DNA from 2 places in the Stenotrophomonas sp. LC732 genome. Region 2 is predicted to be linked to the other one. Evidence: riboswitches for the same ligand, from Rfam matches in the RefSeq annotation. Region 2 holds a riboswitch; the other holds the start of a gene.
The links. Region 2 has a riboswitch for glycine ahead of ACT6SE_RS18865 (trimeric intracellular cation channel family protein). Riboswitches for the same ligand answer to the same signal wherever they lie in the genome.
Positions count from the first base shown of each region.

Region 1: another riboswitch for glycine. It lies ahead of gcvP (aminomethyl-transferring glycine dehydrogenase); the one in region 2 lies ahead of ACT6SE_RS18865 (trimeric intracellular cation channel family protein).

Region 1 covers NZ_CP199214.1:3,252,998-3,256,403, reverse strand. The annotation lists gene gcvP (aminomethyl-transferring glycine dehydrogenase) at 1-1,837, opposite strand, end outside; glycine riboswitch at 1,900-2,002, opposite strand; gene ACT6SE_RS15560 (multidrug effflux MFS transporter) at 2,302-3,406, shown strand, end outside.
Region 2 covers NZ_CP199214.1:3,994,372-3,997,777, forward strand. The annotation lists gene ACT6SE_RS18850 (hypothetical protein) at 1-251, opposite strand, end outside; gene ACT6SE_RS18855 (nuclear transport factor 2 family protein) at 255-686, opposite strand; gene ACT6SE_RS18860 (GIY-YIG nuclease family protein) at 831-1,106, opposite strand; glycine riboswitch at 1,147-1,236, shown strand; glycine riboswitch at 1,250-1,355, shown strand; gene ACT6SE_RS18865 (trimeric intracellular cation channel family protein) at 1,438-2,055, shown strand; gene ACT6SE_RS18870 (3-deoxy-7-phosphoheptulonate synthase) at 2,318-3,391, opposite strand.

The DNA.
Region 1 (3,406 bases), 740 kb from region 2:
CCTTCATGCCGCACATCTGCGCCGAGGCCGGGTTGGTGCCGTGCGCCGAATCCGGGATCAGGCAGATGTCGCGGTGGCCTTCGCCGCGCGAGCGGTGGTAGGCGCGGATCGCCAGCAGGCCGGCGTACTCGCCCTGCGCGCCGGAGTTCGGCTGCAGGCTGACCGCGTCATAGCCGGTGCATTCCACCAGCATCGCTTCCAGCGTGTCGATGAGTTCCTTGTAGCCCAGCGCCTGGTCGGCCGGCACCAGCGGGTGGATCTGCGAGAACTCCGGCCAGGTCACCGGGATCATCTCGGCGGTGGCGTTGAGCTTCATGGTGCACGAGCCCAGCGGGATCATCGTGCGGTCCATCGCCAGGTCCTTGTCGGCCAGCGAGCGCAGGTAGCGCAGCAGTTCGTGCTCGCTGTGGTGGGTGTTGAACACCGGATGGGTCAGGAATGCGGACTGGCGCAGCAGGCCGGCCGGCAGCGCATCGGCGGTGCTGGCATCCAGCGCGTCGACGTCGGCCTGCGCACCGAACACGGCGGCCAGTGCGACCACGTCGGCGCGGGTGGCGGTCTCGTCCAGGCTGATGCCGACCGAGTCGCTGTCGATCGCACGCAGGTTGTAACCGGCGGCGCGGGCCTTGGCGTGAATCTCATCGGCGTGCACGCCGGTGATGTGCAGCGTGTCGAAGAAGTCGCCACCGACCTGCACGCCGGCCTCGCGCAGCGCGGCGGCCAGGATCGAGGCCAGGCGGTGGGTGCGCCGGGCGATGCGGGTCAGGCCTTCCGGGCCGTGGTACACGGCATACATCGAGGCCATCACCGCCAGCAGCACCTGTGCGGTACAGATGTTGGAGGTGGCCTTCTCGCGGCGGATGTGCTGCTCGCGGGTCTGCAGGGTCAGGCGGTAGGCCGGGTTGCCCTGGTCATCGACCGAGACGCCGATCAGGCGGCCCGGCATCGAGCGCTTGTAGGCGTCGCGGCAGGCCATGAATGCGGCGTGCGGGCCGCCGAAGCCGAACGGCACGCCGAAACGCTGGCTGTTGCCGACCACGATGTCCGCACCCCATTCGCCCGGGGCGGCCAGCAGGGTCAGCGCCAGCAGGTCGGTGGCCACGGCCACCAGGCCGCCGCGCGCGTGCACGGCCTCGACCAGCGCCTTGTAGTCGCCGATCTGGCCGAAGGTGTCCGGGTACTGCAGCAGCAGGCCGAAGGCTTCTGCTTCCAGTGCCTCGGCCGGGGTGCCGACGCGCAGCACGATGCCCATGGGCTCGGCGCGGGTACGCAGCAGTTCCAGGGTCTGCGGGTGCACGGCGTCGTGCACGAAGAAGGTGTCCGACTTCGACTTGGCCGAACGCTTGGCCAAGGTCATCGCTTCAGCTGCGGCGGTGGCTTCGTCCAGCAGCGAGGCGTTGGCGATTTCCATGCCGGTGAGGTCGGCGCACAGGGTCTGGAAGTTGATCAGCGCTTCCATGCGGCCCTGCGAGATCTCGGCCTGGTACGGGGTGTAGGCGGTGTACCAGGCCGGGTTTTCCAGGATGTTGCGCAGGATCACGTTCGGCGTGTGGGTACCGTAGTAGCCCTGGCCGATGAAGCTGCGCAGCACGGTGTTCTTGTCGGCGATCGCACGGATCTTCGCCAGTGCCTGCACTTCGGTCATCGATTCCGGCAGTGCCAGCGGCGCCGGCGACTTGATCTTGGCCGGTACGATGGCATCGGTCATCGCATCCAGCGACGCGTGGCCGACGACGTCGAGCATCTGCGCGATCTCGGCATCGTTGGGGCCGATGTGGCGCTCGACGAACGCATTGTGGTGCTCGAGCTCACGCAGGGAAGGGGTGTTCTGGGACATGGCGAAGGATCCGTCAGGAAAGGGCACACGCACGGGCACAAGCCGCCGGTCGGCGGTCTGCGGGGCGCCCCTCTGTCCTTTTGCCTGAGAGTTTGGAAGCGCGGAAAACCGCGGCTTCGTGCCCCTTCGGCGCCGGATCGAACCGGTCTCTCCAGAGTTGTGTTACGGGTGGTATCGGGCCTGAGCGATTACGGGCGTTGCGCCTTCGGCAGCGGTGTTCCGCTTCTCCCACCGTGTTGCCCGCCGATTATAGCCCGTTGCGGGCGCGCCAGCCGCCTGCGGGCCCGGCCGCGGCGCCTGAATGGCCGATGGCCCGCCCGTGCGTTTTGTGCACTGCTGCATGGCATCAGGCGCAATCCCCACCTATGATGGGCGGATACCCGAATTCATCTGGCGCCGTCCCTGCTGCAGGGGACTGGCGCCCGCCGTGCGTGCCGCGCATGGCCCTGCCGGACGCCTTCTCCATGACCGCCGCTGTTGCTCCTTCCACCCGCCGCATGGCCCTGCTGCTCGCCGGCCTGGCCATGTTCGGTCCGTTCTCGATCGACACCATCTTCCCCGCGTTCCCGCAGCTGGCCCAGCGCCTGGCGGTGGACGAGGTGGCGGTGCAGCAGACCATCAGCGTGTACCTGCTGTTCTACGGCCTGATGAGCCTGGCACACGGCCCGCTGTCCGATGCCTGGGGCCGCAAGCGGGTGATCCTCGGCGGCCTGGTGGTGTTCGTCGGCGCCTCGGTCGGCTGTGCGCTGTCCACCGATCTGACCACGCTGCTGGGGTTCCGCGCCCTGCAGGGCCTGTCCGCAGGCGTCGGCATGATCGTCGGCCGCGCGGTGATCCGCGACCTGTACCACGGTCACGACGCGCAGCGGCTGATGAGCCAGGTGTCGATGCTGTTCGGCATCGCCCCGGCGATCGCGCCGATCATCGGTGGCTGGATCCTGCTCAGCGGTGCTGGCTGGCCGCTGATCTTCTGGTTCCTGGTGGTGTTCGCACTGGTTCTGCTGGCGGCCACCGCCCGCTACCTGCCGGAGACCCATCCGCTCGAAGCGCGCGTTCCGTTGTCGCCGCGGGTGCTGATGCGTGATTACGTGCGCATCGGTTTCAATCCGCGCTTCCTGCGCCTGGCGCTGGCCGGCAGCATCGGTTTCGGTGGCATCTTCCTGTACATCTCCTCGGCACCGGTGTTCGTGATGCAGCACCTGCACCTGGGCGAGGGCGGTTTCGCCTGGCTGTTCATCCCCACCATCGGCGGCATGACCACCGGCTCGTTCCTGTCCGGGCGCATGGCCGGGCACACCACGCCCACCCGCCAGGTCTCCATTGGTTTCGGCCTGTGCGCGCTGTCGGTGCTGCTGAACGTCGGCTACGTGGCGCTGGCGCCGCAGTTCGTGCTGCCGTGGGCGGTGCTGCCGATCTTCCTGGGTGGCATGGGCATGGCGCTGATCTTCCCGATCCTGGCGCTGGCGGTGCTGGACATGTACCCGCACCAGCGCGGCCTGGCCTCGTCGCTGCAGGCCTTCGTGCAGCTGATGATCAGCACCGTGGTGGCCGGCGTGGTGTCGCCGCTGC
Region 2 (3,406 bases):
TCCACTTCAGGCACCTTGTTCTTCATCCCGTCCTTGTCGAAGAACTGGGCGGTGAAGCGCCAGGGGTTCATTGGCTGGTATCCCGCCCGTGGCTCACCGCTGCACGCAGCCACGCCACTGGGCGCGCGGTCGGCCGGCTTCGGCCGGCCGTCCACCAATGCCAGCCCGAGCAGATACAGCAGGCCAGGCAGCAGCGCGATGCCGGCGACCAGCACGACGACGGAGATCCATGCGTTGCCGGCGGCACGCATCGCTCAGTGCGCCTTCGGTTTCGGGTACCACAGTGCGTTGACGATGACCCAGCGCTGGTCGAAACGCCCCATGTGGAAGTAGTCGACGAACCACGGGGTTTCCAGCCGCACCGAGGCCGCGTTGCCGGTCACGTCCAGCACCGTGCAGCGGCGATCCCATTGATCCTTCGGGGTCTTCAGCGCGCCCTGTTTCGTCAGCGAGACCAGCTCTTCCTTCGACATCCGGCGCAGGCCCAGGCGCTCGCCGGGTGTATCGCCGAGGACCGCGCGCTTGGCCAGGTCCGGGTGCAGCGAACGGGCGACGCGCTGCGGATCGGCCTCCAGCTGGCCATCGACGTAGTCGTGGCAGGTGGCTTCGACGGCCGCGATCGTGGCGGGGTCGGCGGCAGGGCTCGTTGATGCGGAAAGCGCGAACAGCAGGGCAATCGTGGACATCCGGGTCTCCGGCTCTGGGCGCGGGGCGATCATCGCATGGGCCGAATGGCCCATCCACGCATGACGTGGATCTACTGTAGAGCCGAGCCCATGCTCGGCTCCCGCATCGGGCAGACGGAACAACAGCCGAGCGTGGGCTCGGCTCTACAGAAGCGCAGGATCCGTTGCCTGCAGCCAGGCCAGCTTGCGTTCGCGGGGCTGCTGCTTGAGTTGCCACTCGGCCCGCGAGGCGGCGGCCCGGTCCGGGTATTCGCGCACGGCCAGCACGCGCAGCGGCGGCCGGGCCCGGGTGTAGCGCGCGCCCTTGCCGGCCTGGTGGGCGGCGAAACGCGCCTCCACATCGGTGCTGATGCCGGCGTAATAGCTGCCATCGCGGCATTCGAGCAGGTACAGGAACCACGGGCGGAGGGATGGGGCCATGCCTGGATTATGCCGTGCTGCACTGCAGCGGATATACTGGCGCCCGAATGCAGGAGAGAGGCGCCGCGCTGGCGCCCGCCGAAGGCGCAGGCTCCCATGATCGCTCAGGCCGGTGGGCTGGAATCCCACCAACCATGCATTCGACTCGCCGAGCTGGAGAGAGGTCACCGGGCATGCCCGGGGCGATCCGCCGAAGGGGCACGCGGCCCATGCCGCTGAACTCTCAGGCAAAAGGACAGCGGGAGCGGCACCGGTCATCGTCATCCCGTCATTGCGCAGGCAGTGGCGGTGGTCGCGCATGGCCGGCCCCACCGCGCCCGGAGCCTGTCCCATGCTGCTGTCCATCATCTACCTGATCGCCATTTCCGCCGAAGCCATGACCGGCGCACTGTCCGCCGGCCGCCGCCGCATGGACCTGTTCGGCGTGGTCATGATCGCCTGCGTCACCGCCCTCGGGGGTGGTTCACTGCGCGACATCCTGCTCGGCCACTACCCGCTGGGCTGGGTGAAGCACCCCGAGTACCTGGGCTTCACCGTGTGCGCGGCGCTGATCGCCACCTGGGTGGCGCGCTGGATGCACCACTTCCGCCGCACCTTCCTGGTGCTCGACGGGCTGGGCCTGATCGCCTTCACCCTGATCGGCTGCTCGATCGCGCGCGAGGCCGGCCATGCGATGCCGATCGTGCTGATCGCCGGCATGCTGACCGGCGCGTTCGGCGGGGTGCTGCGCGACATCCTCTGCAACGAGGTGCCACTCATCTTCCAGAAGGAGCTGTACGCGATCATCGCGCTGCTGACCGGCGCGGCCTATCTGTTGCTGCTGCACTGGGGCGTGGCCGATGCCACCGCGATCCTGTGCTGCCTTGGCGGCGGCTTCGCGTTGCGCCTGCTGGCGATCCACTACCGCTGGGAAATGCCGAAGTTCGTCTACCACGACGAAGTGCATTGAGCCTCTTCGTAAAGTCGAGCCATGCTCGACTGCTCTTTGCAGGAAACCAACGCGCTTCGCGCGCAGGTCGGGCATGGCTCGACGCTACAGGAAGCCGTATCACCACCCCGGCGATGTACCTGGCGCTGTCGCTCATGCGCAGCGCCAGGCGCATCGCCGGTGCAGATGGGCCGGCCTCCAACTCCGACCGGCCCTGATCGCGGCCGCACCCCCGCAGGCGCTGGCCGCCATCCACACACGTGCCGCACTCAGGCGGCTTCGATCAGGCTGCTTCGGACACCTTCACGTCGCGACGGGCGCGCACGGCCGCAGCCAGACGCTCCAGCACCGTCACGGTGGTGTCCCAGTCGATGCAGCCATCGGTGATGCTCTGCCCGTAGACCAGCGGCTGGCCTTCCACCAGTTCCTGGCGGCCACCGACCAGATGGCTCTCGATCATCACGCCAACGATGCGCTGTTCGCCGTCTTCCAGCTGAACAGCGATGTCCTCGATCACCTTCGGCTGGTTCTCGGGGTTTTTCAGGCTGTTGGCGTGGCTGGCGTCGATCATCAGGCGCGTCGGCAGCTTGGCCTTGGCCAGCACCTGGCAGGCGTCGGCGACGCTGCCGGCGTCGTAGTTCGGCTGCTTGCCGCCACGCAGGATCACATGGCAATCCGGATTGCCGGTGGTCGACACGATGGCGGTGCCGCCCTGCTTGGTGACCGACAGGAAGTGATGCGGATTGGACGCCGCACCCACCGCGTCAGCGGCGATCTTGACGTTGCCATCGGTGCCGTTCTTGAAGCCGACCGGGCACGACAGCCCCGAGGCAAGCTCACGATGCACCTGGCTTTCGGTGGTACGCGCGCCGATCGCGCCCCACGCCACCAGGTCGGCGATGTACTGCGGCGAGATCACATCGAGGAATTCGACACCGGCCGGCAGGCCGAGCTTGTTGATGTCGCGCAGCAGGCCGCGGGCAATGCGCAGGCCCTTGTCGATCCGGAAGCTGCCGTCCAGGTCCGGGTCGTTGATCAGGCCCTTCCAGCCCACCGTGGTGCGCGGCTTCTCGAAGTACACACGCATGACGATTTCCAGTTCGCCGGCCAGCGCGTCGCGCAGCGGCTTCAGGCGCTGGGCGTATTCGATGGCGGCCTTCGGGTCGTGGATCGAGCACGGGCCCACCACCACTGCCAGGCGGTCGTCACGGCCGTGCAGGATCTGGTGCAGGGCCGCGCGCGAGGCGCTGACGGTGTCGGAGGCTTCATCGTCACAGGGCAGCATCGCCAGCAGCTGGGCAGGCGGTGTCAGCGGTTCGATGGTGCGGATACGCAGGTCGTCGGTGTGCGGGGGCATTGCAGGAGATCTCCG